Regions from separate parts of the Bradyrhizobium sp. USDA 3397 genome, predicted to be linked through region 2. Evidence: predicted binding sites of a transcription regulator. Region 2 holds the regulator's gene; each other region holds the start of a gene.
What was found. Region 2 encodes LexA, which represses DNA repair genes until DNA is damaged. Its sites were predicted from a motif close to TGTTCNNNNTGTGTTCNG; they were not measured.
Positions count from the first base shown of each region.

Region 1: uvrA (excinuclease ABC subunit UvrA) is a predicted target of LexA. The motif match lies at 1,453-1,470, and genes of this name have one in related genera.
Region 3: ACVWYQ_RS34755 (DUF3072 domain-containing protein) is a predicted target of LexA. The motif match lies at 5,167-5,184, and genes of this name have one in related genera.

Region 1 is NZ_JBSSDS010000001.1:1,134,628-1,144,601, reverse strand. Features, by position in the region: gene uvrA (excinuclease ABC subunit UvrA) at 1-1,356, opposite strand, end outside; gene ACVWYQ_RS05355 (outer membrane protein) at 1,632-2,387, opposite strand; gene ACVWYQ_RS05350 (outer membrane protein) at 2,611-3,309, opposite strand; gene ACVWYQ_RS05345 (outer membrane protein) at 3,547-4,344, opposite strand; gene ACVWYQ_RS05340 (single-stranded DNA-binding protein) at 4,782-5,276, shown strand; gene ACVWYQ_RS05335 (DUF2306 domain-containing protein) at 5,425-5,823, shown strand; gene gyrA (DNA gyrase subunit A) at 6,016-8,748, shown strand; gene ACVWYQ_RS05325 (hypothetical protein) at 8,830-9,087, opposite strand; gene coaD (pantetheine-phosphate adenylyltransferase) at 9,357-9,851, shown strand; gene ACVWYQ_RS05315 (peptidylprolyl isomerase) at 9,891-9,974, shown strand, end outside.
Region 2 is NZ_JBSSDS010000001.1:1,248,153-1,258,126, forward strand. Features, by position in the region: gene ACVWYQ_RS05855 (alpha-hydroxy acid oxidase) at 1-6, shown strand, start outside; gene ACVWYQ_RS05860 (HAD family hydrolase) at 33-656, shown strand; gene ACVWYQ_RS05865 (hypothetical protein) at 815-1,018, shown strand; gene ACVWYQ_RS05870 (molybdopterin molybdotransferase MoeA) at 1,238-2,446, shown strand; gene lexA (transcriptional repressor LexA) at 2,623-3,324, shown strand; gene ACVWYQ_RS05880 (hypothetical protein) at 3,710-4,144, shown strand; gene ACVWYQ_RS05885 (GAF domain-containing protein) at 4,362-5,303, shown strand; gene ACVWYQ_RS05890 (ComEC/Rec2 family competence protein) at 5,310-7,589, opposite strand; partial or broken gene ACVWYQ_RS05895 (DUF2171 domain-containing protein) at 7,685-7,804, opposite strand; gene ACVWYQ_RS05900 (nuclear transport factor 2 family protein) at 7,963-8,349, opposite strand; gene ACVWYQ_RS05905 (glutamine--tRNA ligase/YqeY domain fusion protein) at 8,367-9,974, opposite strand, start outside.
Region 3 is NZ_JBSSDS010000001.1:7,478,019-7,487,992, forward strand. Features, by position in the region: gene rpe (ribulose-phosphate 3-epimerase) at 1-194, shown strand, start outside; partial or broken gene ACVWYQ_RS34725 (EAL domain-containing protein) at 353-910, shown strand; gene ACVWYQ_RS34730 (hypothetical protein) at 1,079-1,291, shown strand; gene ACVWYQ_RS34735 (universal stress protein) at 1,310-2,146, opposite strand; gene ACVWYQ_RS34740 (Do family serine endopeptidase) at 2,352-3,899, shown strand; gene ACVWYQ_RS34745 (hypothetical protein) at 4,168-4,530, shown strand; gene ACVWYQ_RS34750 (DUF6496 domain-containing protein) at 4,537-4,845, opposite strand; gene ACVWYQ_RS34755 (DUF3072 domain-containing protein) at 4,936-5,130, opposite strand; gene ACVWYQ_RS34760 (hypothetical protein) at 5,246-5,467, shown strand; gene ACVWYQ_RS34765 (hypothetical protein) at 5,565-5,798, opposite strand; gene ACVWYQ_RS34770 (hypothetical protein) at 5,893-6,150, opposite strand; gene ACVWYQ_RS34775 (hypothetical protein) at 6,291-6,512, shown strand; gene ACVWYQ_RS34780 (HWE histidine kinase domain-containing protein) at 6,509-7,996, opposite strand; gene ACVWYQ_RS34785 (HAMP domain-containing protein) at 8,010-9,974, opposite strand, start outside.

The DNA.
Region 1 (9,974 bases), 110 kb from region 2:
GGGCTTGAGCCGAAAGCCCTTGCAGCCCTCGCAGGGGACGTCGTGGAAATATTTCGCCAGCTCCTCGCGCGCCCACTCGCTCTCGGTCTCGCGGTAGCGGCGGTTGATGTTGGTGATGACGCCCTCGAACGGCTTCTTGGTGTCGTAGGAGCGCACCCCGTCCTCGTAGGAGAACTTGATCTCGTCCTCGCCCGAGCCGTAGAGGAGCGCGTTTTGCGTCTTCTTCGGCAGATCCTTCCACTTGGTGTCGAGCGTGAACTTGTAGTGCTTGCCGAGCGCGGTCAGCGTCTGCACGTAATAGGGCGACGACGATTTGGCCCAGGGCGCGATCGCGCCCTTGCGCAGCGTCAGATCCTTCTCGGGGATGACGAGGTCTTCGTCGACATGCTGCTCGACGCCGAGGCCGCCGCAGGCGGGGCAGGCGCCATAGGGATTGTTGAAGGAGAACAGGCGCGGCTCGATCTCGGGGATGGTGAAGCCGGAGACCGGGCAGGCGAACTTTTCCGAGAACAGGATGCGCTCGGGCCCGCTCTTGTCGTGGATTTTCGCGGTCTTCTTCTTTTCCTCCGCAGGCGCAGAAGCCGCGGGCGCATCGGCGAACTCGACGACGGCAAGGCCTTCGGCGAGCTTCAGCGCGGTCTCAAAGCTCTCGGCGAGGCGCTGGCCGATATCGGCGCGCACCACGATGCGATCGACCACCACGTCGATGTCGTGCGGGAATTTCTTGTCGAGGCTAGGGGCTTCCGCCAGCTCATGGAAGGTGCCGTCGATCTTGACGCGCTGAAAGCCCTTCTTGAGCCATTCGGCGAGCTCCTTCCTGTACTCGCCCTTGCGGCCGCGCACGACGGGGGCGAGCAGATAGAGGCGGGTGCCCTCGGGCAGCGCCAGCACGCGGTCGACCATCTGGGAGACGGTCTGGCTCTCGATCGGCAGGCCCGTGGCCGGCGAATAGGGCACGCCGACGCGGGCCCACAAGAGGCGCATGTAGTCGTAGATCTCGGTGACGGTGCCGACGGTGGAGCGCGGGTTCTTCGACGTCGTCTTCTGCTCGATCGAGATTGCCGGCGACAGGCCGTCGATCTGGTCGACGTCGGGCTTCTGCATCATCTCCAGAAACTGGCGGGCATAGGCCGACAGCGATTCGACGTAGCGGCGCTGGCCCTCGGCATAGATCGTGTCGAAGGCGAGCGAGGATTTGCCGGAGCCGGATAGCCCGGTGAACACCACCAGCTTGTCGCGGGGAATCTCGACGTCGATATTCTTGAGGTTGTGCTCGCGCGCGCCGCGGATCGTAATTGCGCGCAGGCTCGAGCCCGCGTTCTGTTGTTGGCGCTTCGCCTTGATCACTTCATCCATCCGAGTTGCCCTCAAGGAAGCCCAAAGGTGCGCGATCGCGCCAACAAAAAAGGCGCGCTGCGCCCGGAACCGGGATCGGCGCCGATGGGTATGGCAGCGAACGTAGGAAGAACGGCGGCGGATTTCCAGTGGGACTTGCGAATCGTCAACGGATTGTTGGCGTGCTGGCGGGATCTGGCAGCAGGAACGCGCGGAACCGCTCCCGGAGCAACCCGGCCAAAAAAGAAAGGCCGGCGCGAGGCCGGCCTTTCGTGACGATGTGACGTCGGTCTTGATCAGTACTTCGCGACGACCGGGCCACCGAAGGTGTAGTTGAGGCGAACGGTAGCCATGTCCACGTCCTGCTTGATGCTGTCGGTGCGAGTGGTCACGCCGAGGAAGGTGAAGGTCTCGTTGTGCCTGCCCATGAACAGGTGGTTGTATTCGACAGCGACCGACCAGTTCGGGGCGAAGCCGAATTCTATGCCGGTGCCGACCGTACCGCCCCAGCGCGTTTCGTTCGCGGTGTCGAGCGTAACGCCGCCAAAACTGCCAGTGTACTTGTTGTGAGTGACGGCAGCGCCGCCCTTCACGTACCAAAGCACGTTGTTCCAGGCATAACCGACCTGGCCAGTGAAGAGGCCGATGGCGTCGATCCTGGTCTCGTTCACCAGCGGCGCGAGCGCGGCAGGCGAGCTGATGTTCGAACCCTTCAGGTCAGCCCAGTCGCCCTGGGCTTCGAGACCGAACACCCAGTTGGCGGACTGCCAGCGATAACCGATCTGGCCGCCGACGAGTGCGCCGGTCGCATTGTGACAACCTTCGGCCACCGCCGGAGCGACCACGACGGGGCCGACACTGGTGAGATCCCAACAGTTGCGGCTCCAGCCACCGCCGGCGTTGGCGCCGAGGTAGAAGCCGCTCCAGTTGTACACCGCGATCGGCGCCACCGGAGCCTTGGTGTAGGGGCGGGCCGCCAAATCGGCCGCCGAGGCCGGTGACAACGCGCTGAGTGCGAACAAGCTGGCCGAAGCCAGCAAAAGCTTCTTCATATCCATTCCCCACTTCCATTTCTCATTCCGGTCTTCCGGAGAGCGGAAGAGCAGCGGACCTTATGACTCAAGCAACGTCATTGCTTTTACACCATTTAAGCCAAAGGTTGTGTCACCCAGCGGCCACACCCCTTCGAAAACGCGAGCGAACGGGCGGCCGCAACAAACAAAAAGGCCGGCGCGAGGCCGGCCTTTCGTGACGATGATGCGTCAGAGACGAAGCTCAGTACTTGGCGACGACCGGGCCGCCGAAGTGGTAGTTCACGCCGACCTGCACGGTGTGGAGGTCGAGAGTGCCGGTGTTGACCGGGAAGACGCCCGAGAAGTAGGTCTCGCCGCCCAGGCTGCGATAGAGGTACTCGCCCTTGACCGACCAGTTCGGAGCAAACATCGCCTCGACGCCCGCGCCGACCGTCCAGCCCGAATGGAACTGGCTCTCCGAGAGGCTCAGAACAGGGGGCGCGCTGACGCTGATCTTGTTGTTGATCCAGGCGTAACCACCCGTGGCGTACAGCAGGACGCTCGGGGAAGCGAGCCAGCCGATGCGACCACGCACGGTGCCGAGCGCGTCGATACGCGAACTGACCGTCGTGGGAACGAGGGCGCCACCAAAATCAACAAGACCGGTCGCTGAGGCGTTTACGTCAGCCCACGCGCCATCAGCTTCGATGCCGAACACGACGTTGGAGGTCTGCCAGTTGTAGCCAACGGTGCCGCCGACGAAACCGCCCTGCATGCGCGGATCATCGGAGCTGTTTTCCCAGGCGCCGCCGCCGACGATACCGAGATAGAAGCCGGTCCAGTTGTAGACCGAGGCCACAGGCGCGGGCGCCTTGGTGTAGGGGCGGGCTGCCAGATCAGCAGCCGAAGCGGGGGCCGCGAGAGCGAACAAACAGGCCGAAGCCAACAAAACCTTTTTCATTTTCAACTTAATCCCAGTCCCAGTTTCTGTTGTTGCCTTCCCTCACGGAAGGGCAGCGGACTCAACGGCCCAACTGGCGCCGTCTTTACACCACCAAAGCCGCAAGTTGTGTCTCCGAAAAGCCACAACAGCCGAAAAGGTGATGGTTGCTGACTTATTGACGTCCAGCCGTCGTGCGCAAAAAAGAAGGGCCGGCGCTGGGGCCGGCCCTTCCATCGCTCACGAAATCAGAGGGAATCAGTACCTCGCGACCAGCGGGCCGCCGAAGCGATAATTCAGCCGGACCAAACCCATGTCGACGTCCTGATATATGCGATCGGATCCGAAGAAGGCACCGCCTGGCGTCGTGAAGTCCCGGGTCTGGTGGCCCAGGAAGAGGTGGTTGTACTCGAATCCGAGCGTCCAGTTCGGTGCGAATCCGAACTCGACGCCCGCGCCGACGGTGCCGCCCCAGCGGGTGTGATCGGCCGAGGCGAGCAGGGTGCCCGCACCGGGCGTGCCTGGCGCCGCGTAGACGTCGAACTCGTCGCTGACGACGGCGGCGCCGCCCTTGACGTAGACCAGGATATTGTTCCAGGCATAGCCGACCTGGCCGGTGATCAGGCCGAAGGCATCGATCTGAGACCGGTTGCGGCTGCCGGTGACGAGCGCGGAGCCCGGGAAGACGAGGCTGACATTGTCGCCGGAGAAGTCGGCCCAGTTGCCCTGGCCTTCGACGCCGAACACCCAATTAGCGGACTGCCAGCGGTAGCCGACCTGGCCACCGACCGTGCCTCCGGTCGCGTTGTGACATCCTTCACCGACGAGGGTGCCGGCGGCGCCGGTGACGAGGCCCGTGGTGTCGACGAAATCCCAGCACTTACGGCTCGTGCCGCCGCCGCCGTTGATACCGATGTAGAAGCCGCTCCAGTCGTAAACGGTAGCGACAGGGGCCGGAGCCTTTGTGTAGGGACGCGCAGCAAGATCCGCTGCACTTGCCGGCCCCGACAGCCCCAACGCCATTGCACCGATTGCACCAAACAGAACCTTGTTCATTACAGTCTCCCCAGTTTCGTCCGCTTCTTGAAACTCCCCGAAGCGGCTGATCAGGCGCGACGCCCATATGAATCAATTCCAACGCGAATGTAGCCTAAGAATGGGGCAGAGTCCGTCTCCGGAATGCCACACTCGCCACTCAAGTGAATGGAACAACTTAATGAATGTTAAGCGGTTTTTCTCGTTCAGGGGAACCCAAGAAGGTTCCATCGGAGCGCTGCTCATTATTTTGGCAATGGGCCAGAATGGCTGTCCTATTGCGATGAAGAACAAATCTGGAACAAAACGGAAGGGGATGCTATATATGGGGATAACCCCGGGGGTGGCAGGCTGATCGGTGCCCGCAAGCGTATAGGGTCGCCCTAGCGGGCGCAGAGGAACGCGGGCAGCGGATTCGCCCTTTTGAAATTCAGTGGCATTCGGAGTGGAGAGCGGCGATGGCGGGAAGCGTCAACAAGGTCATTCTGGTTGGAAATCTCGGCAAGGATCCCGAAATCCGCCGCACCCAGGACGGGCGGCCGATCGCGAATTTGAGCATCGCGACCTCGGAGACCTGGCGCGACAAGAACACGGGCGAGCGCAAGGAGAAGACCGAGTGGCATCGCGTCGTGATCTTCTCTGAGCCGCTTTGCAAGATCGTCGAACAGTATCTGAAGAAGGGCGCAAAGGTTTACATCGAAGGCGCGCTCCAGACCCGCAAGTACACCGACCAGAGCGGCGTCGAGAAATATTCGACCGAGGTCGTGCTGCAGGGCTTCAACTCGACGCTGACGATGCTGGACGGCCGCGGTGGCGGCGGCGGAGGTGGCAGCTTCGGCGACGAGCCGGGCGGCGACTTCGGCTCCTCCGGACCCGTCAGCAGCGCGCCGCGCCGTCCCGTTGCCGCCGGCGGCGGCCGCAACAGCGACATGGACGACGATATCCCGTTCTGAGGTCAAATAGCGGGCGCTCGTCCTTTGCATCGGTGTGCTCGCGTGCCGCGCTTGGATTTCTCGTCAATCAACGGGCAAAGCTTGATTTTCTAAGCTTGCCTCATGTTGTGCGTCAGACGGCGAGCCGCTGCCGATCGGGGACTGCTGCATGAGTCTTGGACCGCTTCTTGCTGCTGCTCCGGCGATCCCGCTGCATGCCTTTGCCGCGATGGCTGCATTCGTCCTCGGAATTGTTCAGCTCATCGCCCCCAAGGGCACCCTTCCGCACCGGGCTCTGGGCTGGGTCTGGGTGGTGCTGATGCTCGTCGTGGCGCTCACCTCGTTCTGGATTCACGAAATCCGTCTGGTCGGTCAATGGAGCCCGATCCATCTGCTCTCGATCTTCGCGTTGGCGATGCTCGTATTGGGCGTGACGGCTGCAAGAGCTCACAATGTTCGCCGCCACAAGATCACGATGGCCTCGATCTTCTTCGGCGCACTCGTCATTGCCGGGCTGTTCACCCTCATGCCCGGCCGGCTCATGCATACAGTGGTTTTCGGGCCTTGAGCCGTGGCCGAAATCCACTCTCCGGCGCAGGGGTTGCCGACGTCCGAGGGCTGTCCGGAAATGACCTCTCGTCACCCCGGTAAGTGCATGAAAAAACGAAGGGAAAAAGCGCCTCCGGCGGCCCTGTCAGGGTGGTTATCCAACCCTCGATGCGCTATATGATTCCCAGATAAAACCTCACCGGATTTCCCCTTGGCTGACGACGATAACAAGCCCGGCGACCAGCCGGCGCAACCCTCGGACATTCGCCCCGTCTCCATCCTCGACGAGATGAAGAAGTCCTACCTCGATTACGCCATGAGCGTGATCGTATCGCGCGCGCTGCCCGATGCGCGCGATGGCCTGAAGCCGGTGCATCGGCGCATCCTGTTCTCGATGAACGAGCAGGGCTTCACGCCCGACAAGAAGCACAAGAAGTCCGCCGGTATCGTCGGTGACGTCATGGGTAAATACCACCCTCATGGCGACCAGGCGATCTATGACGCGCTGGTGCGCATGGCGCAGGACTTCTCGATGCGCGAGTTGCTGGTGGACGGGCAGGGCAATTTCGGCTCGGTCGATGGCGATCCGGCGGCGGCCATGCGCTACACCGAGTCCCGCCTGACCAAGATCGCGCTGAAGCTGCTCGAGGACATCGACAGCGACACCGTCGACTTCCAGGACAATTACGACGGTTCCGAGAAGGAGCCGGTGGTCCTGCCAGCGCGGTTCCCGAACCTGCTGGTCAACGGCGCCGGCGGCATTGCCGTCGGCATGGCGACCAACATCCCGCCGCACAATCTCGGCGAGGTGATCGACGCCTGTATTGCGCTGATCGACAATCCCTCGCTGACCATCGACGAGCTCATCAACATCATTCCCGGCCCGGATTTCCCGACTGGCGGCATCATCCTCGGACGCCAGGGCATCCGCAGCGCCTACCATCTCGGCCGCGGCTCCATCGTCATGCGCGGCAAGGTCACGTTCGAGACCATTCGCAAGGATCGAGAGGCGATCGTCATCACCGAGATTCCGTATCAGGTGAACAAGGCGACGATGGTCGAGCGCATCGCCGAACTCTACAAGGAAAAGAAGATCGAGGGCATCTCCGACCTGCGCGACGAGTCCGACCGCGATGGCTATCGCGTCGTCGTCGAGCTCAAGCGCGACGCCGTGCCCGACGTGGTACTGAACCAGCTCTACAAGTTCACCCCGCTGCAGACGAGCTTCGGCGTCAACGCAGTTGCGCTCGATTCCGGGCGTCCGCAGACGATGAACTTGAAGGATATGTTGACGATCTTCGTCGGCTTCCGCGAGCAGGTCGTCACCCGGCGCACCAAGTACAAGCTGCGCAAGGCGCGTGAGCGCGCCCATGAGCAGGTCGGCCTCGCCATCGCGGTCGCCAACATCGACGAGATCATCAAGGTGATCCGCACCTCGCCGACACCAGCGGCGGCCCGTGATACCCTGATGACGCGCGATTGGCCCGCGCGCGACGTCGAGGACATCATCACGCTGATCGATGACCCGCGTCACCGGATCAACGAGGACGGCACGATCCGCCTGTCGCTGGAGCAGGCGAGGGCGATCCTCGAATTGCGTCTCGCACGTCTCACCGCGCTCGGCCGCGACGAGATTGGCGGCGAGCTGTCGAAGCTCGCCGGGGAGATCGGCGACTATCTCGCGATCCTGCGCTCACGCGCGCGCATCCTGGACATCATCAAGACCGAGCTTGCCGAGGTGAAGGCCGAGTTCGCAACGCCCCGCCGCACCGTGATCATGGAGCAGGAGGGCGAGGTCGAGGACGAGGACCTGATCCAGCGCGAGGACATGGTCGTCACGGTCTCGCACGCCGGCTACGTCAAGCGCGTGCCGCTGTCGGCCTACCGGGCGCAGCGCCGCGGCGGCAAGGGCCGCTCCGGCATGCAGACCCGCGATGAGGATTTTGTCAGCCGGCTCTTTGTCGCCTCGACCCATACTCCGGTGCTGTTCTTCTCCTCGCGCGGCCAGGTCTACAAGGAAAAGGTCTGGCGGCTGCCGATGGCCGCGCCGAACGCGCGCGGCAAGGCCATGATCAACATCCTGCCGCTGGAGCAGGGCGAGCGCATCACCACCATCATGCCGCTGCCGGAGGATGAATCGACCTGGGGCCAGCTCGACGTGATGTTCGCGACCACGGGCGGCAACGTCCGGCGCAACAAGCTGTCCGACTTCGTCGACGTCCGCCGCTCCGGCATCATCGCGATGAAGCTCGACGACAACGAGGCGATCGTCGACGTGCAGATCTGCACCGAGCGCGACGACGTGCTGCTGACCGCTGCCGGCGGCCAGTGCATCCGCTTCCCCGTCACCGACGTGCGCGTGTTCACCGGGCGCACCTCGATGGGCGTGCGCGGCATCGCGCTCGGCGAAGGCGACAAGGTGATTTCGCTGGCGATCCTGCGCCACGTCGACACCACCTCGGACGAGCGCTCGGCCTATTTGAAGATGCGCCGCGCGGTCGCGGGCGAAGCCGCCGCGGAAGAGGCACCGGCCGATGCCGAGGCCGAGGAGACCTCGGGCAGCTTCCAGCTCCCGCAGGAGCGCTATGTCGAAATGTCGGCGCAGGAGCAGGTCGTGCTGACCGTCTCCGTCAACGGCTACGGCAAGCGGACCTCGTCCTACGAGTACCGCACCACCGGCCGCGGCGGCAAAGGCATCGTCGCCATGAGCGTCAACAACCGCAACGGCAATCTCGTCGCCTCGTTCCCCGTGGAGGAGGCGGATCAAATCATGCTGGTCACCGACAAGGGTCAGCTGATCCGCTGCCCGGTCGAAGGCATCCGCATCGCCGGCCGCTCGACGCAAGGCGTGATCGTGTTCGACACCGCCGAGGACGAGCACGTGGTGTCAGTCGAGCACATCACGGAAGAGGCCGAGAACGGCAACGGAGCCAACGGGGAGTAACGTTCAGCCAGGCAGCCCGAATTGCGCTGCGCTCGATCCGGGCTGTGAACCGCCTAGCTGACGCGAAATCGTCAAGCCCGATTACGGCGTGCGGTTGGCGGTCACGAGGCGTGCCTCGCGGACATTGGCCTTAGTGCCGGCGCTACGCAGGCAGGAGGCTTCGAAGTTCGGCCAGGCCTGCTGCGAGCAGTCACGGCCGATGCTGCGGATGTCGAGCCGGTCGCTCTTGGCCAGCGGCTGCGGCACGCTGGCTTCAACCTTCGGGGCAAAGCCGGGCAGGAGGGTGAGGGCCGCGGCAACACACGCAGACAGAGCGATCGCTGAAATGGTCTTGATCATGACAGTCCCCTGTGATGCGGCCGCCTACTCCCAGTACGCGGCCCGTCGTTCGTTGGCCCGGATTAGTAACCATGGCCAGTTTCCGGACGTCTTCGCCGATGTGGGAAATGGTTTCGTTCCCGCTCCGTTTTGTTTCGTGGTCGCCCCGAGGGCGAAACAAACCGGCTGCCGCTGACGCCCGACGGGACATTTTCGGAGGGGCTGGACCGGAAACGGGCAAGGAACCTGCCCGGCTTGCCGGCCCGGGCCGGGCGCGGTAGGACGGGGCCATGCCGCGCATCGCCTTCTACCCAGGTTCCTTCGACCCCATCACCAACGGCCATCTGGACGTGGTCCGGCACAGCGTTTCCTTGTGCGACAGGCTCGTGGTCGCGATCGGGGTGCATCCCGGCAAGAAACCGCTGTTCTCGACCGAGGAGCGCCTCAAGATGCTCGAGGACGTCTGCGGTCCGATCGCGGCGCAGGCCGGCTGCGTGCTGGAGGCGACGACGTTCGACGATCTGTCGGTCACCGCAGCGCGCAAGCACGGCGCGACCATCATGATTCGGGGCCTGCGCGACGGCACTGACCTCGACTACGAGATGCAGCTCGCCGGCATGAACGAGGCCATGGCTCCCGAGGTGCATACGGTCTTCCTGCCGGCCTCTCCCATGGTCCGCCCGATCACCGCCACTTTGGTGCGCCAGATCGCCGGCATGGGCGGGGACGTCTCGGCCTTCGTCCCGCCGCAGGTCGCGGCACAGCTCAAGGCCAAATTCGCCTGAAAACGGCGCGCTTCCTCTTCTCTCTGATCCGGAGTTGTCATGATCCGAATTCTCGCAGTTCTTGCCGCGCTTCTGTTCGCGGTACCGGCGGTGGCGCAGCAATTGCCGGCAAATCTCGACAAG
Region 2 (9,974 bases):
TACTGACGCGCCATACTGAAGTGAAGGACGCAATGACATCGCTCTCTCCCGGCAGCGCGGATGCGCTGCTGTTCGACCTCGGGCGCGTTGTGCTCGACATCGACTTCTCCAAGGCGATCGCCTGCTGGGCGGGACATGCCGGCTGCCAGCCCGAGGCCATCATCGCGCGCTATGTGCGCGACGAGGCCTACCGGTTGCACGAGATGGGCAAGATCAGCGATGCGGACTATTTCGCCTCGCTGCGGTCCTCGCTCGGGATCGGCATCTCGGATGCGCAATTCCTGGAAGGCTGGAACGCGATCTTCGCCGGCGAGATGCCTGATATCGCCGAGCTGCTGCCGCGGGCGGCGAAGCAGATGCCGCTCTATGCCTTCTCCAACACCAATCGGCCGCACGTCGACTATTTCTCGAAGGAATATGCCGGTCTGCTCGGCCATTTCCGCGAGCTGTATCTGTCCTCCAGCATCGGCCTGCGCAAACCGGATGCCGAGGCCTTCGACCATGTCGTGGCGGCGATCGGCGTGCCGGCCGAGCGCATCGTGTTCTTCGACGACCTCGCCGAGAACATCGAGGGAGCGCGGGCGCGGGGGTTGACCGCCGTGCATGTCACCTCGCCGCGCGATGTCGGGAACGCATTGAAAGCACTGGGGATCTGAGCCGCGGGAAAGCCCGGAGCGCGCTCACTTGCCGGAACAAAAACTGCTGAAATTGTGGAACCTGATCACTTTGTGCATTTTTATACAGAGTTCCGGGAACGGAATACCACCTTTCGGACTCATGAGTCCGTTGGGACTTCTACATTGGACTGATCGACGTGCTGGGCAAGACCTATCTCACCAAGCAAGCCTCTCTCCTGCTCGAATTCGCTAGAACCACCTCGGATTCTGACCTCTCCGCCAAGCTGATCAGCAAGGCCGCCGACCTGAAATCCCAGGCCGATCCGCTGCCCGACAAAGATCAGGGTCCCAAGGCGCCCGACGTCGCGGATTTCAGTCCAGGCGATCCGACGGAGCGTTGACCGATGCTGGCCGTGGCGCTCGTCATTCTCGTCCTTGCCATGGCAATCCTCGTTCCGGTCTGTCTCGCCTTCCGCATCATGCCGCGGCGGAGTTGAGCCGACCTCCTCCACCCCGCGATCACGCAGGATAAATCATCCCGCGTGCTGCTTTGCCTCACGCCTGCACTCGGCTAGAACTCTCGCCGCCCATTGACTGATGTGCTCAGCAGGAGTTCGCCCGTGGCCCTGATGCCGGTTTCTGACGCGCTTGCCGCGGTGTTGGCCGGCGTCGAGCCGCTGGCTGAACAGATGGTTTGCCTCGACGAGGCCTACCATCGTGTGCTCGCCCGCGATGTCGCGGCACGGCGCACGCAGCCGCCGGAGGCAATGTCGGCGATGGACGGCTATGCCGTGCGCACGGCGGACGCGGCATACGATTCGAGGTTGACCGTCGTCGGTGAGGTCGCGGCGGGCCGGCCGTTCGCGGGAAGCGTCGGCCCCGGCGAAGCCGTGCGGATCTTCACCGGCGGCGTCGTTCCCGACGGCGCCGATGCCGTCGTGATCCAGGAGGACACGGCTGCCGACGGCAAACATGTCACGATCAAGGAAGCCGCCATTTTCGGCCGGCACATCCGCCCTGCAGGCGTCGACTTCCGCGAAGGAGACGTGCTGCTGCGCAAGGGAATCCGTCTCACCGAGCGCGATCTCGCCCTTGCCGCCGGAATGAATCATCCGCATCTCGCCGTCATCCGCCGCCCGAGGGTTGCCGTTCTCGCCACCGGCGACGAGCTCGTGATGCCAGGCACCACGCCTGGTCGTGGCCAGATCGTCTATTCCAACGGCTATGCCCTGCATGCGCTCGCCCGCAGCGAGGGCGCCGAGACCATCGACCTCGGAATTGCCGCCGATACGCTGGAGGCGACGTCCGCCGGCATCCGCAGCGCGCGCGAGAGCGGCGCCGACATCCTGATCACGACCGGCGGTGCGTCGGTCGGCGACCACGACCTGGTCCAGCAGGCGCTCAAGGGCGAAGGCATCGCGATGGCGTTCTGGAAGATCGCGATTCGGCCCGGCAAGCCGATGATGCACGGTCGACTAGGCGCGATGCGCGTGATCGGCCTGCCCGGCAATCCCGTGTCGTCCTACGTGTGCGCCTTCCTGTTCATGGTGCCCTTGATTCGCGCCCTGTCGGGCCGTTCAGCGATTCATCATCAGCGCGAGCGCGCCGTGCTGGGCCGCGATCTCGCCGCCAACGACCAGCGCGAGGATTATCTGCGTGCGCGACTGGAGGTGCGCGACGACGGCACGCGCGTCGCCCTTCCCGTCAGCCATCAGGACTCCTCCCTGCTTGCGAATCTCGCTGCGGCACAGGTACTTCTCGTGCGTGCACCGTTCGCGCCGAAGGCCGAGGCAGGGACGCCTTGCGAGGTGCTCCGGCTGCCCGTCTGAGCCGCCCAGCCACACGCATTCCGCGAGTTTGGCCGCGTTCACCATAAATTAAGCAGTTGCGGAACACATATCGAACATATAGTGTCCGTTCATGATTTGTTTCGAGGATGTAGCGGCTTATTGCCGACTTCATCGTCTCGGAATCGAACGACATCAACCGGGGGACTTTGGTCGAGATGTTGACGCGCAAACAATACGAGCTTCTGCGGTTCATCAGCGAGCGTCTGAAGGAAAGCGGCGTGCCGCCGTCCTTCGACGAGATGAAGGATGCGCTCGACCTGCGCTCGAAGTCAGGCATCCATCGCCTGATCACTGCGCTCGAGGAGCGCGGCTTCATTCGCCGCCTGCCCAACCGTGCCCGTGCCATCGAGGTGATCAAGCTGCCCGAGCTCCAGGCCGCCGCCGGCAATCGCCGCGGCTTCACCCCGAGCGTCATCGAGGGCAATCTCGGCAAGGTGCGCGCGAGCTCCAGCCCGCCCGCGGACGAGGGCGAGCGCCCGGTCGCGGTGCCCGTGATGGGCCGCATCGCCGCCGGCACGCCGATCGAGGCACTGCAGACCCGCAGCCACACCATCAGCGTGCCGCCGGACATGCTCGGCTCGGGCGAGCACTACGCGCTCGAAGTGCGCGGCGATTCGATGGTCGAGGCCGGCATCCTCGACGGCGACATGGCGCTGATCCAGCGCAACGAGACCGCAAATACCGGCGACATCGTGGTGGCATTGATCGACGACGAGGAGGCCACGCTCAAGCGCTTCCGCCGCCGCGGCGCCTCGATCGCGCTCGAGCCCGCCAATGCCGCCTACGAGGTCCGCATTCTTCCGCCGAACCGCGTGAAGATCCAGGGCAAGTTGATCGGGCTTTACCGGAAGTACTGATACCGGAAGTCTCAAGCGCCGCGCGCGCTTCGATCGGCATCGGCGATCCAGGATCGGAGCGGATACTTGTCCGCTCCGGCTGGACGGTTTCTCTGGTTCTGCGCCGGCTGTCCGGTCCATCTTCCCGCGCGACATTCGCCCGCGCAGGCGCGCAGCCATTTCTGCTTCGCCGGTAGAGTTGTGCCGGCAGTGCTGATAGCTCCGGCCGAATGCAAGGACGCGAGGTTTGTTCCTATCGAATCCGGGAAAGATAATGTGATCGCGTGCTGCGAACGCGAGCCGCAGATTTGCCCATAACCGAGCAGAGCGTTGTATGCTTCCACTCTGATAGAGGCCTGCGCCTCGAAAGAGACGCGGGTCGCTATCCCAGCATGAGGAGCACCCGATGTGTGACTACAGCTTGCATGCCGTCGCGACGCGCCCCGCCGTAGTCGGCGAGACGATCGTCACGACAACCTTCCGCGGCACCTCGACGCGCGGCTTCGCTTCTGAAGCCGATCCCTCCGTCGCGGTCTGTCTGCTGCCGGGAACGGAGCTCGCTTTCGCCGACGACGTCCGCTACGACAACCGCTGGATCTGGACGCGCACCGTGAACTCTCGCGTCGGCAAGTTCGGCAAGATCGACCCGCACATTCCCGATCGCCATCATGACGCGATCGAATTTCCCGACGGCAAATATGTGCTGGTGACGCAGCTCGTCGAAGGCCAGCGCGCGACCGTGCTGCAATTGCCGGTGACGCAGCCGGCCCCCGAGCGCGAGCACAAGCCGCAGACCGTCGCCGACACGCGGCCCACGATCACGCGCCTGCCGATCGGCTGACGCCCTTCGGCCGAAAGGCCGAGCCCGGGATTGAAATTGCCGTCGCCGGCCGAGGCCGGCGAGCCCGGTGGGTTTTTGTTTCAGGACATTCGATCGGCGAGCCCGCCGCCGCGCCTCGTCGCCGCATGAAGTTTGGGCCGTCCTGCCTGAATTTTGAACGTTCGCTCCGCAGCCAAATGACCGATGCTGCAGTGGCTTGAGGCGGCGGACAGGCTCGATGAAGACCTTCATTCGCGTCGTTGAACTCTGGGTACCCGACCGGACGCGCATGCGGCTGGAATTCGGCGGCGGCCTCTACGACGAAGGGCTGTCCGCGTTCAAGGCCGTCAGCGAAGAGCTGCACTTCGGATATGACGAGGGACTTCCAGGCAAGGCCTGGGCCTGTGGCCACCCCGTCATCCTCACGAAATTCGCCAACTCCTATTTCAAGCGGACCGATCAGGCCGCTGCGGCCGGCCTCACCTGCGGCGTGGCGGTGCCGGTGTTCGCGGGCGAATTCCTGCAAGCCGTGCTGGTGCTGTTCTGCGGCGACGACGAGGCGCACGTCGGCGCGATCGAACTCTGGCACAACGATCCTGATCTCTCGCATGAGATGGGGCTCGTCGATGGCTATTACGGCACCGCGGACATGTTCGAATTCAACTCCCGCCACACCAGATTTCCGCGCGGCTTCGGCCTGCCCGGACGCACCTGGAAGGCGGGCCTGCCACTGATCATCAAGGACTTGCACGACGCCAAGAGCTTCTTGCGCTGGGAGGACGCCGCCAAGGTCGGGATCAATCTCGGCGTCGGCGTGCCCTACGGAACCGGTACCGACCAGACCTGGGTTCTGACATTCCTGTCCGCGCAGGCAACGCCGATTGCACGACGCTTCGAGATCTGGGTCCCGAACGAGGACCGTTCGGCGCTGGTCTTTCGCGCCGGCGATTGCAGCGCACAGACCGACCTCGCCGCACGCTATGCGGCGCAGTCCATCGCCAGGGGCGAAGGCAGCATCGGCGGCGCCTGGGCCGCCGGCATGCCCGCGCTCAACGACGATCTCACCCGTGACGGCTCGATAGCCGGCTCCGAAGCCTGCGCAGCCGGGCTGAGCCGAATGGTGGCCCTGCCGGTCATCGGCAACGGAAGGCTTGACGCCGTGCTGGCCTGGTATTTGTGATCCGCGTCAATCGTCGGCCTGCAAGTCGGCCTCCGATGGCGTTGCGTCCCGGCTGCGGGGCACGGCCGCCTTCGGCACCAGGCTGCCGTCGAAATCCCCCTCGCCGGCGCCGGCAGGCAGCCAGGGACGGCTTGCCCCTCTCGCTCTCACCGCCTGCACCGAAAAACCCTCTCCGCTTCGCGTCAGAGCCAGTGCGCCCTGACCGGCAAGACGCGCCCGATCGACCACCATCGCCGCGCAATCGGACGGCGCGGGCCGCGCCGTCACCACCAGCGCGGCGCGGCTGCAATCATCGGCCAGCGCGTCGATGCGCGTCGCCAACGCGATCAGTCGTCCGTCCGCGAGCGGCGCCACGCAGCCGGACTCGTCACACGACACCCCGCTCGCCATCGAGGCGTTACCGGCATCGCGCGGATCGGCATCGGCAGCCAACCACTCCTTCAGCAGGAAGCTGTCCTTGCTGGCGCGGATCACCTGCAAGCGCCCATCCCCGCCCCGGACCGCGACGCTCGCGCCGTCCCCGGCAATCAGGATATCCGGCTGCCGTACCGACAGTCCCCAGAGGATCGCTGCCAGCAGCACCAGGGCGCCGGACCAGCGCAAGGGCGTGCGCAACAGGCCCATCACGATGAGCCCGAGGCTCGCCGCGATCAGCGGCGCGATCCCGAAGGCGGGAATGCGGCCGACGGCGCCCGGCAGGGCCGCCACCCAGCGCGCGACCAGGACCATCCACTCGATGCCGATCCCCATCAACCACCAGAACACGCCGTCGAGCCCGAAGGGCGCCGCGAGCAGCCCCAACAGCCCGGCCGGCATCACCAGCGCCGAGACCACCGGCATGGCGCCGAGATTGGCGAGCACGCCGTATGGCGTCACGCGATGGAAGTGGAAGGCGGCGTATGGCGTGGTCGCGAGCCCCGCGATCAGCGAGGCCAGGAACAGCATCGCGATCTCGCGGCCGCCCCACAACGCGATCCGCGCCGTTGCGGAATGATCGGGCGAGGCGAGCAGGTTCGGCATGCCGATCTGCACCAGCGCCACCAGCCCGAGCGTTGCCGCAAACGACATCTGGAAGCTCGGATGCACCAACGCCTCCGGCGCGACCGCGAGCACGATCAGCGCCGCCACCGCCAGCGTGCGGAAGGTGATGGCGCGGCGGTCGACCATCACGGCGATCAGCACCACCGCCGTCATGAAGAAAGATCTTTGCGTCGCGACCTCCGCGCCCGACAGCAGAAGGTAAAACGCGGCCGCGACCAGCGCCGCCGCCGCCGACCACTTCTTGATGGCAAAGCCGGCCGCCAGCCCCGGGATCAAGGCCAGCAGCGCGCGCACCGCGAAGAAGACGACGCCGGCGACGACCGCCATGTGATAGCCGGAGATCGACAGCACATGGCCGAGTCCCGAGACGAACATGGCATCGTTCACGGGCGCGGTGATCGCATCGCGCCGCCCCGTGAGCAGCGCCGTCGCAATCGCGCGGTTGTCGCCTTCGAGCGTTGCGCGGATGCGCGCATCGATCGCGTCGCGCAGGCCCTGCATGAAGGCGGCATAGCGCAGCCGCAGGCCGCCGCCATCCGGCGGCGAGGACGCCGTGATCGCGCCCATCACGAAGCCGGAGGCGCCGATGCCCTGGAAGAACATGTCGCGCGAGAAATCGTAGCTGCCGGGGCGCACCGGTGAGATCGGCGGCATCAGCCGCGCCTTCAATTGCACGAAGCTGCCGACCTCCGGCGCCGTGCCCTTGCGCACCGAGAGGCGGACGCGCTCGAGCTTGACGTCGCTGCGCTGCGCCTCTATCGCGCTGACGCGCAGCACGAAGCGATCGGTGCGCTCGCGGATGTCGCGCGCTTCCACGAAGCCCGACAGCGACACCGAATAGAGCGGTTTTGCCAAAACGGTGTGCGCGATACGCGCGGTCTTCCAGGTCGCCACGGCAAAACCAGCCGCGACCGCCGCGAGCATGATAGCAGGCGCAAACAGCCGACTTCGCCGCAGCAGCAACGCGCCGAGCATCAGCGCGATGGCTGTGGCGGCAACCACCCACAGCACCGGCTCATGATCGGCGGCGAAATAAAGCGCGATGCCGCCGCCGAAGGCGACCGGCACCCACGGCAACAACCGGCCAGGCCCGGCCTCGGCCCGCGCCCATTGGCGCAGCGTGTCGACGATCGCCGGCCAGATGCCGAGGCCCGCTGGCGCCAAGCCGCCGGCCGGGGCGGCGCGGCCGACCGGCCACGTCCCGGCAACTCCCTGGGACCGTCCTGGCCGGCCCGGCTCCGCCATTCCCCTGCACCTTACGATACGCGACGGCTGCAGAGGCTACCGGACCGTGCGGCTGCGCGAATAGCGGTACAGATCAGGAACAGGCGTGGACCGGCTTACTTTTCCTCTTTCATCGTCACGGCGACGTCCGCCTTGGCAGACAGCCTCACCTTGTGTCCTTCGACATCGGCAACAACGCCCTTGTCGATGAAATGATGGTGCCCTTTGGAGTCACCTCAACCCTCGGAGAGAACTCCGGTTCGTATCCTTCCGTCATTCCGGGGCGCGCCACTTGGCGCGAGCCCGGAATCCATAACCACGAACTGGGGTTATGGATTCCGGGCCTGGCCCTTCGGGCCATCCCGGAATGACAAACTGGTGAAGAGAGTCCTGCTCAGATCAGCGGCGCCTGCGACGAGGCGTGGTGATTGACGATCTTCCAGTCGCCGTCCTCGCGGATGATGACCCAGCTCATCTTGACGACGAGATCATCCCGCTCGCCCGCGAGATCGAACGTGATGGTCGCGGCCATGTTGATCAGATCAGGGCCGGCCTGCGCGGCGTGCACGTCGGAGAAGGTCGCGCTCGGCCTCCCCCAGCGCGGCAGGCCGTTGAAATAGTCGGCGACGCCATCTCGGCCGTGATAGAGCTTCGGGTTCGAACCGAAGAAGAACGCGTTCCTCGCATAGAGCGACGACAGCGCGGCTGCATCGAGCGTCGCGAAGCCGGCGCACCATTTCGCGATGATGGCGGAAACGATGGCGTCGGCTTCGCTGCTCATGTCCTGCTCAGCCCTTCTCAACCCTTGGCGACTTCCTTCGCGAACGTGTCGCGCAGGCCGATGGTGCGCGAGAACACCGGCTTGCCGGGCGTCGAGTCCTTGTCGCGCACGAAATAGCCCTGACGCTCGAACTGCATCGGCTCGGTCGAATTGCTCTCCGCAACGGATGCCTCGACCCGCGCATCGGCGAGGATCTCCAGCGAGTTCGGGTTGAGATCGGCCGCGAAGTTTGAGGCATCCGGGCTCGGATTAGCGAACAGCTGGTTGTAGATGCGGATCTCCGCCGGCTTGGAGGCCGCTGCCGGCAGCCAGTGCATGGTCGCCTTGACCTTGCGGCCGTCCGGCGCATTGCCGCCCTTGGTCGCAGGATCATAGGTGCAGCGCAGCTCCACCACCTCACCCTTGTCGTTCTTAATCACGCCGGTGCACTTGACGAAATAGGCATAGCGCAGCCGCACCTCGTTGCCAGGCGACAGGCGGAAGAACTTCTTCGGCGGGTTCTCCATGAAGTCGTCCTGCTCGATATAGAGCTCGCGGCCGAACGTGATCTTCCGCGTGCCTGCCGAGGGATCGTCGGGATGATTGATCGCCTCGAGCTCCTCGGTCTGCCCTTCCGGATAATTCTCGATCACCACCTTGAGCGGCTTCAAGACCGCCATGCGCCGCTGCGCCGTGCGGTTCAGCTCCTCGCGGATGCAGAACTCCAGCATGCCGACATCGACGACGCTGTTGGCCTTGGCGACGCCGATGCGCTTGACGAACTCGCGCAGCGCGGCCGGCGGCACGCCGCGCCGGCGCATGCCCGCCATGGTCGGCATGCGCGGATCGTCCCAGCCCGCGACATGGCCGTCGCGGACGAGCTGCGTCAGCACGCGCTTGGACAATAGCGTGTAGGTCAGGTTCAGCCGCGCGAATTCGTACTGATGCGGCTGTGAGGGCACCGGCAGCTTCTCGATGAACCAGTCGTAGAGCGGCCGGTGGTCCTCGAACTCCAGCGTGCAGATCGAATGCGTGATGCCTTCGATGGCATCCGACTGGCCGTGGGCATAGTCGTAGCTCGGATAGATGCACCATGCGTTGCCGGTGCGCGGATGGTGCGCATGCAGGATGCGGTACAGCACGGGGTCGCGCAGATTGATGTTGCCCGCGGCCATGTCGATCTTGGCCCGCAGCACGCGCGCGCCGTTGGGGAATTCGCCCGCCTTCATGCGGCGGAACAGGTCGAGGTTCTCCTCCACGGAGCGTTCGCGGAACGGCGAATTCTTGCCGGGCTCGGTCAACGTGCCGCGCGAGAGGCGGATCTCCTCCTGGGTCTGGTCGTCGACATAAGCGAGGCCGTCGCGGATCAGCTGCTCCGCCCATTCGTACAGGCGGTCGAAATAGTCCGAGGCGAAGAACAAGTTCTTGCCCCAGTCGAAGCCGAGCCAGCGCACGTCGGCCTGGATTGAATCGATATATTCCTGCTCTTCCTTGACCGGGTTGGTGTCGTCGAAGCGCAGGTGGCAGCGGCCCGGAAACTCCTGGGCGACGCCGAAGTTGAGTGCGATCGACTTGGCGTGGCCGATATGCAAGTAGCCGTTCGGCTCCGGCGGGAACCGGGTCACGATCTCCTTATATTTGCCCTG
Region 3 (9,974 bases), 6.2 Mb from region 2:
ATGCCGCGGCCGTGGCTGCAGCGGGCGCCGACACGCTGGTCGCCGGCTCCGCCGTGTTTCGCGGCAAGGGCGCTGGCGAATATGCCGCTAATATCGCGGCTATTCGAATCGCCGCGGAGATCGGCCGGGCTCCGAGGCTGCAAGATAGTTCCTCGCCCACGAAGCGGGCAGAAGAAAGTGCGCTCATCCGGTAGATTACGGATCAGTTGCGGACCGCTGCTGGGGTCCCAGTGCGCCAAGAGAAGAATCGATGAACGACCGCGCAATGCTAAGCCTCTCAATTTGCGGTTTGGGAACGCTATGAGAGCGCGGATGCAGAACGACGGTAATTGTGGGCATGAAGCCTGCACGCCGCGAGGCGTGCCGCGAGGCGGCATCCTGGCCGCGGCCGTTGCAGGTCGCGGTCAATCTGTCGCCGGTCCAGTTCCAGGTGGGCGATCTCGAGCGCTCGATCCACCAGATTCTGTTGGAGACGGGGCTGACGCCGACGCGGCTCGAGGTCGAGATCACGGAGGGCGTGCTGATCGGCGATTTCACCCGCGCGCTCAACCTGCTGCGGCGGCTGAAGGCGCTCGGCATCCGCATCGCCATGGACGATTTCGGCACCGGCTATTCCTCGCTGTCCTATCTGCAGTCGTTCCCGTTCGACAAGATCAAGATCGACCGCAGTTTCATCTCCAACCTGGAGGCGACGCCGAAATCGGCCGAGATTGTCCGCGCCGTCCTGAGCCTGGCGCACGCGCTGAAGATCCCGGTCATTGCCGAGGGAGTGGAGACGGAAGCCCAGCGTGCTTTCCTGGCGCGCGAGGCCTGCGAGGAGATGCAAGGCTATCTCGTCGGCCGGCCTGATCTGATCGAACGCTATCTCGACTTGGTCGGCGTCGCCGTGGAGCGCCGCCTCTCCGCCTAGCGTTGGGCACACAGTTCCAAACGGACGTTTGGAACTAAAATCCTTACCGGCACTTCTCGAAAATCAACTTGGTTCAGGCGCGTTGTGTGCGCAGCAAATGTTTTGCATAAACGCCATCGGCCTGACGCAAATCAGGGCAATAAGCCCGTGAACGCGAGGGAGGGTCTCATGGAGAACGTACGTCGCTACCGGGCGCTGGCGTCCCTCTGCCGTCAGCAGGCGGCCTACCGGCCGCTCCAGAACTGGGAACTCCTCGGCCAGGCCGAACATTTCGAACATCTCGCCGAAATCGAGCTCAAGGCGCATTTCGACGCGTGCAATGTGCATCGCGAGAAGGACGCCGCCGCGTCGGCGCCGTGGGAGGCTCCCGTCGCGGCGTGACGGCGCCAAGGCGGCTCATCAATGCGACATCAGCGTCGAGACCGTCATGGCTTCCAGCATGGCGCGGGTGACACCCCCGAGAACGCGTTCCTGCAACCGCGAATGGCCGTAGCCGCCCATCACCAGGAGATCGAGACTCTCGTCGGCCGCCAGCGACAGAATGATCGGCTGAATGTCGGCGCGCGTGGCGGTCAGGCTGACCGTGCGGGTGGACAATCCGCGCCGGCCGAGATGTCTGGCCAAGCCGCTCGCTGAAGCTTCGCCGGAGACGTCGTCGGTCTCGTTGACGGTGATGATCACGATCTCTTCGGCGCGCGCCAGGAACGGAGCTGCGTCGCGCATGGCGCGGGCGGCAACGCGACTGCCGTCCCAGCAGATGCCGATCCGCTTCGCCTTGAAGGCTCCCCGGAAGGTGTAGGGCAGGAACAGCACCGGGCCGCCCGCCCGGAACAGGATCTCGCTCGGCACGTCGTTGTCGAACGAGCCCTGCGCCGGATCGGGCTGGAGCACCACGTTGAGATCGTGCAGCCGTGCCATCTCGCCGAGCGAGCCGGCGGCATCCGCGGGGATCGCGCCGAGTGCGTGGCAGGTATAGGAGATGCCGGCGTTCGCCGCCTCGCTCTTGAATACCGCGAGCGCCGCCTCGGCCCGCTCCACGGCGCGCTCGCGCTCCAGCTCGAACACGGCCGCCACCGCCGCGCCGCCTTCCATGACGTAAGCTGTACTGGTGGCGACATAGCCGACCGCGACCGCGTCGAGATGCGCGTTGAGCTTCGCCGCGAGCGAGACCGAGCCCTCGATCGCGGGACGCATGGGACGTTCGGTGGGAATGTGGACGAGAATGTCTTTGTACATGGCGCGCCTCCGCTGAGCATCATCCGATGGTCGCAGTTTCTCCCTGCGCGAAGGCGACGCGTTGAGCTGTATCAAACGTCCGGATTGCCTGCTGCGCCCGCTCATCCATTCTTTGCCGAGATTTAATCGGACGGACGGGACGTCGTAAGGTGGCAGCGACCATGTTGAGGGCAAGGCGACACCTGCTCAACATGGACATTTCGACATGAACGATCGCGTCAATTCCGACATCAACACTTCTCGCAAGATCTTGCGGCCGCGGCGGCTCGCGCTGCTCGGCACCGTGGCCGCGCTGGGCGTGGCCGCCCTGGCCGTTGCGCCAGGCGCCACGCCGTACGGCATCAACTCCTTGATTGCGCCGGCTCAGGCGGCCGAAGCTGCCGCGACGCCGCCCGGCTTCGGCGATCTCGTCAGCAGGGTCAAACCCGCTGTGATCTCGGTGCGGGTCAAAATCGATCAGGACAACGACAAGAGCGCGATGCTGCAGCAGAACCGGATGGATTCGGACGAGGACACGCCGTTCGACCAGTTCTCGCGACAGTTCGGTTTCCGCTTTCCGGGCGGCGCGAACGGCATGCCACGCCAGCGCCACCAGATGATCACGGGCGAAGGCTCCGGCTTTTTCATCTCCGCCGACGGCTATGCCGTGACCAACAATCACGTCGTCGATCGCGCCGAGTCCGTGCAGGTGACGATGGACGACGGCACGACCTACACCGCGAAAGTGGTCGGCACCGATCCGAAGACCGATCTCGCGCTGATCAAGGTCGACGGCAAGAAGGACTTTCCGTTCGTCAAGTTCTCCGACCAGAAGCCGCGCATCGGCGACTGGGTGGTCGCGGTCGGCAATCCCTTCGGTCTTGGCGGCACCGTGACCGCCGGCATCGTCTCGGCCAGCGGCCGCGACATCGGCAACGGTCCCTATGACGACTTCATCCAGATCGACGCGCCGATCAACAAGGGTAATTCCGGCGGCCCGGCCTTCGACATGAACGGCAACGTGATCGGCGTGAACACTGCGATCTTCTCGCCCTCGGGCGGCTCGGTCGGCATCGGCTTCGATATCCCGGCTTCGACCGCCAAGCTCGTCGTCGCGCAATTGAAGGACAAGGGCGCGGTCACCCGGGGCTGGCTCGGCGTGCAGGTGCAGCCGGTGACGTCGGATATTGCCGACAGCCTCGGGCTCAAGGAGGCGCGCGGCGCGATCGTCGACAATCCGCAGGATGGCAGCCCGGCGGCGAAGGCCGGCATCCAGGCGGGCGATGTCATCACCGCCGTCAACGGCACCACGATCAAGGACTCCCGCGACCTCGCCCGCACCATCGCCGGCTTGGCGCCGGGCACGTCCGTGAAGCTCGATGTCTTCCGCAAGGGCGACAGCAAGACGATGACCCTGGTGCTCGGCGAACTGCCGAATGAGCGCCAGGCTAAAGGCAATGGCAATGCCGACGAGGGCAGGGGACAGTCGGGTGCCGGCACGCCGCGCCTCGGCCTCAGCCTGGCGCCCGCAGGTGACGTCCAGGGCGCAGGCCAGAACGGCGTCGTCGTCACCGAGGTTGATCCGCAAGGCCCGGCCGCGCAACGGGGCATCCGGACCGGCGACGTCATCCTCAATGTCGGCGGCAAGGCTGTCAGCAATGTCGGCGAGGTCCGCTCCGAGCTGGCGCAGGCCAAATCGTCGGGCAAGCGCAGCGTGCTGCTTCAGGTCAGAAGCGCGGAGGCCACCCGCTTCGTTGCGGTGCCACTCGCATAGCGCGAACTCGACCCTCACAAATCCAGGAAGGCGGCCTTCGGGCCGCCTTTTGCACACACGTCACGTCCGCACCAGGCCGGTCACATTCTCGTTAACGGCAGGGATGATGACCTGGTGCGTCCGAAAAAGCCGTGTTCGCTGATCACACTCGCAAGACGCCTCAGTGCTCTGCGGCAACGCCGCCGCCGACCGGGTTGCAAGCGTGGAACTTCGAGCCTCCCGGCGCTTTGTGGAACTCGCCGGTGGTTCACAAGTGATCGGTGCCATCATGGATCGACTGAAGCTCTCGCTCAGGAGTGCGCTGCTCGTGGTGCCATTGGTGCTCTCGGGTGAAAACGCGCTCGGGCGCGACGACGGCCGCTACGCGAATTCTCCTCTGAAGCCATGGTTCGACAGTTTGCGCAGCCATCTCGGTCCGTGCTGCTCGGATGCCGACGGTTTCGCCCTCGCCGATCTCGACTGGGAGTCGCACAACGGGCGCTACCGTGTCCGCATCGACGGGCAGTGGATCGACGTGCCGGACGAGGCCGTCATCACCGAGCCGAACCGCGCCGGCCGCACCATGGTGTGGCCGGTCAAGACTGCGTTCGGGATTTCGATCCGCTGCTTTATGCCGGGGAGCATGATCTGAGACCGGTCAGCGCGACCGCTTGGATGATTTGCGCTTCGATGATTTCTTGTTGGATGATTTCTTGGACGACGTCCTCGACGATTTCTTGGACGTCGTCTTGGCGCTCTTGCGCTTTGAAGCCTTCTTCGGGACCTTCTTGCCCTTCTTGCGTGCCTTCGACAGTCCGATCGCGATGGCCTGCTTGCGGTTCTTGACGCGGCCGCCGCGCCCGCCACGGCCGCTCTTCGCGGTGCCCTTCTTGTAACGCCGCATCTCGGTGGCGACATCGCTGCCCGAGCTGCGTGAGTAGCGGCGCTTTTTTGCCTTGCGTGCCATGCATATTCTCCCTCGGCGGGGAGAACCATTCTGCACAGCCATGGTTCCGGGAGCGTGGAACGGCGCAGGCCTAAAGCGCGATGCGATGCTCTAGAAGGAGTTTGCCAGCTCGATCTCCGCTTCCAGCACCTGGATGCGCCGGGCGGCCTCGCTGAAGGACAGATCCCGCGCATATTGGCCGGGCTGGTAGGCCTCTTCGCTGAGCCGCTTCAGCTTGAGGCCCTGCGCCCGCGTCATCTGCTCGCCCAGGAAAAATCTGGCGTCGTATTTACCTTGAACCTGCATCTGGCGTCTCCGTCCTGAAATCGTGACTTGACTATATGTTCTTATTTTGTTCTAACAAGGCATGGACAACAGAATTAATGAAATTCGACGTAAAATCAGAGCCTTGAGGTTTGAGATGGCCGACGTCGAGGCGTCGGTGCGCGACCTCGTCGAGCGCGATCACGACTGCACGGAAAAGGCCCTGGCGCAGATGGACCTGCGCCGGAAGATCAATCTCTTGATCGCCGAATGGAAGGCGGCCGGCGGCAGCGACGTACTGCCGAACGTCCGCGACCGAGTGCGACTTCGTGCCGTGAAGACAGGCGGCAATTCCGCGCGCGCAGTCGAGCGCCGCTGAGATCCTTGGCGCCGGATACTGAAGGCCGAGTGCCGAGCCCAAAGATAGAAGACAAAGGGCTCCGCAATGCGGAGCCCTTCATGATTCCAGGGCGCGCCTATTTGGTGGTGGTCATGCCGCCCTTGTTGGTCATGGTGCCGCCCTGATCGGAGCCGGGACCGGCGCCGCCTTGGCCGGATGGATCAGCGCCCTTGGAGGACTTGGTGTTGGCGCCGGTGGTCTGTGCCGACGATTCATGCTTGGCCTTATGCGATTTGGCCTGGGCGGCAAACGGCGCGGCGGCAAGGCCCGTTGCCAATATTGCGGCGAGAGCGAGCTTGGTCGTCTTCATGCGGGGGAACTCCCTGAGTTAAATTGACGCAGGCAGCAAACCGCGCGTCGCGGCAGGAGTCCCGGCGAAGTATCTTCCGTGCGTCACGCACGCTTCAAGTTTGCTTGTCCTCGACCAGGATGAACACGGTGCCGGTGAGCGTCGCGCCGATCGCGAAGGTCGTCACCAAGGTGAGGGCGAAGACCATCGCGGCCTGGCTTCCGCCATTGTTCAGCAGGTTGGCGACGGCTGGATTGGACAGGACGAGCGTGAGGCTGAAAATGAGGCCAAGCGCTGCGCCCATCATTGCATGTGTCATCAGCTTGATAAGGCCGCTGGCAGAGATCAGCTCAGACGACTTTTTGGTGCGCAAGGGACGGCATCCCGAACTGCCACGCCAACGCGCATGTGATCGCCGGGTTCCGCTCCGCTGAAGGAATTGTTACCGCCCGTTTCATCCGGCGTTCATGCCGGGCTTGCCAAGATGGGCGCCAGCAAAACGGGAACATCGATATGGGTAAGGTGGTCTTTCTTTACCGCTCGCTAGCCTATCGCAACGCAGCCGCGGACATCCTGCGCAAGGCGCGCAAGCTCCCGATTGGCGCGGAGCGGAGCGCAGCTCGCCGCTACGCGAGGGCGCTGCGCGATCTCGCCCGAACGGAAGCCTGGCTCGAAGGGCGCGTCGCGCGCGAACCGCGCACGGCGGAGCGCATGAGCAGCGCAGCGTCAGGTTAACCGGATGCGCGTTGCAATTCGGCGGCGCCGGCGGTGTCGAACTTGCTTGGTGCAGCCGCCGCGGTCTTGCGTGTCAACGGCACCTCAAGACGGCACAGCAGGCCCTCGGCGCGCCAATCGAACTGCGCCTGTCCGCCAAGCTGGGACTCGATGCTCGCAAGCAGGCTTCGCGTGCCGAAGCCGCGCGATTTCGGGGTCTTGACCAGGGGACCGCCAGATTCCTCCCAGCTCAGCGTGAGCAGCTCCTCGTCGACCTGCCAATCGATCGCGAGCCGCCCCGATCGGGTGGATAGCGCGCCGTACTTGGCCGAGTTGGTGAAGAGCTCGTGCAGCGCGAGCGCGAGCGTCTGGGCCGTCGCCGGCAGCAACTGAACTTCGGGCCCTGCCAATTTGATCTGGTCACCCAGCGAATAGGGCGCAAGCTCCTCGTCGATCAGCCTGGAGAGCTCGGCGCCCTGCCAGCTCGACAGCGACAGGATGGTGTGCACGCGCGCCAGCGCATTGATGCGCCCCTCGACGGCGTTGACATAGGCCTTGACCTCGTCGGCCCGGGTGAGGCGCACGATCGATTGCGCCAGCGCCAGCGCGTTCTTCGCGCGATGATCGACTTCCCGCGCCAGCAGGTTCTGCCGCTCCTCGGCGCGCTTGCGCTCGGTGATGTCGACGGTCACGCCGCTGACGCGCACCACGCGCCCGCTCTCGTCCGTGGTTGCGGCCGCCGTGCCGACGCACCAGCGCACCTCGCCGTCGGGCCGCAGGATGCGGAACTCCGTCTCGTACGCGCGCGTACCCTTGTTGAACTCGGCGATCGCCTTGCGCAACTGATCGACGTCATCGGGATGCAGCAGGCCCTGAACGCTGGCCGGAGTGACCTCGAAATCCTCGGGGCTGACGCCGAAGATGCGGTATTGCCCCTCGTCCCACATCCAATCGCCGCTGATCCAGTCCCAGTCCCATGACCCCATCTTGCCGGCCGCGATCGCCATGCTGCGCCGCTGCTCGCTCTCGCGCAGCTTCGCCGTGGACGCCTCCAGTTCCGCGGTGCGGGCGCGGACGCGATCCTCGAGCTCGTGGTTCAGCCGTTCGAGCTCGCGCGTCTTGCGGTAGAGCTCGGCAAACACCTTGATCTTGGCGCGAAGCACCTCCGGCACGACCGGCACTGGCACGTAATCGACCGCGCCCATCTCGTAGCCGCGCAGCCGGTCGATGTCGCTGACCTGGATGGCCGAAATGAAGATCATGGCGGTCTTCTGAAAGCGCGGATGCTCGCGGATCATCGCGGCGAGCTCGAAGCCGTCGAGCTCGGGCATGCAGACGTCGACCAGGATCACCGCGATCTCGGTCTTGAGCAGCACCTCCAGCGCCTCGCGGCCCGAGGAGGCGATCACGAGGTTCTCGCCGAGATCCTTCAGGATCACCTCATAGGCGAGCAGCTTGGCCGGCTGATCGTCGACGAGCAGGATGTTGACCTTTTCCTGGTCCATGCGCGGGTCCAACTCAGCGATGCAGCCACATGCGGATCGCAAGCAGCAATTGGTCGGTGTTGACCGGCTTGGCGAGGTAGTCAGACGCGCCGGCTTCGAGGCACTTCTCGCGGTCGCCCTTCATCGCCTTGGCGGTCAACGCGATGATCGGCAGACGGGCGAAGGCCGGGTTCTCGCGGATCACGCCGATGGTCTGATAGCCATCCATCTGCGGCATCATGATGTCCATCAGCACGATCGCGATCTCCGGATTGGATTCGACCAGCGTCACCGCCTCACTGCCGGTCGTGGCCGTCAGCACCCTCATGCCGCGTCGTTCCAGCACGCTTGAGAGCGCGAAGATATTGCGGGCATCGTCGTCGACGAGCAGGGCGGTCTTGCCGATCAGGTCCTCGTCGGAACTGTTCAGCTTCTCCAGCATGCGCTGCTTCTCGATCGGCAGCTCCGTGATCACGCGGTGCAGGAACAACGCGGTCTCGTCGAGCAGGCGCTCGGGCGATTCCACGCCCTTGACCACGATGCTGCGTGCCATGGTGTGAAGCTCGGCATCCTCCTCGGCGGAAAGCTCGCGGCCGGTGAACACCACGACGGGGATGTTCGACAGCGCCTCGTCGTTGCGGATCTGATCGAGCACCTCGAAGCCGCTCATGTCGGGCAGCCTAAGGTCGAGCACCACGCAATCGCAGGGTTGCTCGCGCAACGTCGTGAGCGCGCCGGCCCCGGTATCCGTGGCCAGGATCTCGATGTCGTCGTGGTGCAGCAGCTCGCGGATCGAGAGCCGCTCGGCCTCGTTGTCCTCGACGATCAAGAGCCGCTTGCGCCGCGGCCGCGCATATTCCTTGATTTGCGTCAGCGCGGCCGAGACGCCCTCGGTCGTCGTCGGCTTGTTGACGAAGGAGAAGGCGCCGCGCGCCAGCGCATGCTGGCGGTCCTCGTCGAGCGTGATGATCTGGACCGGGATGTGGCGGGTGAGCGGATTGTGCTTGAGCTGGCTCAACACGGTCCAGCCCAGCATGTCGGGCAGGAACACGTCGAGGGAGACGGCCGTCGGCTGGTATTGCTTGGCGAGCTCGAGGGCCTCGGCGCCGCGCGCGGCGACCAGGACCTTGAAGCCCTTGTCGCGGGCCAGATCGACCAGCACGCGGGCATAATGCGGGTCGTCCTCGACGATCAGGAGAATGGTGTCGCCGGGCTCGAGGTTGAGGCGGTCGTCGGGCAGCTGCTCGATAACGCGCTGCTGGTCGGGCGCAGCAGGCTGCAGCGCCGGCGGCTGGCCGTATTGCTGTGACGCCGGCGCCCGCGGCGCGAGGGTCGGGCCGGAATATTTCAAGGGCAGATAGAGCGTGAAGGTCGAGCCCTTGCCCGGCGCGCTGCGCAGGTGGATCTCGCCGCCGAGCAGGCTGGCAAGCTCGCGGCTGATCGCAAGGCCGAGGCCGGTGCCGCCATATTTGCGGCTGGTGCCGGCATCGGCCTGCTGGAACGCCTCGAAGATCAGCTTCTGCTTCTCCAGGGGAATGCCGATGCCGGTGTCGGACACTTCGAAGGCGATCACGGCCGGCGCCGAGTTCAGCACCGGATGATCCGTCCCCCAGCCGCCGATTGCGCCGGCGACCTTCAGGCGCACTTCGCCGTCGGCGGTGAACTTGAAGGCGTTGGAGAGCAGATTCTTCAGAACCTGTTGCAGCCGCTTGGAGTCGGTCACGATGCTGCGCGGCAGGTTCGGATCGACGTCGATCTTGAACGACAGGTTGCGGTTGTCCGCCTCGTGCCGGAACGGCCGGCCGACGGTCTCGAGCAGGTTCGCGGTCAGGATTTCCTCGGCGTCGACCGTCACGGTGCCGGACTCGATCTTGGAGAGATCGAGAATGTCGCTGATGAGGTTGAGCAGGTCGGTGCCGGCACCATGGATGGTGCGGGCGAACTCGACCTGCTTGGCCGAGAGGTTGCCATCGGGGTTGTCGCTGAGCTGCTGTCCGAG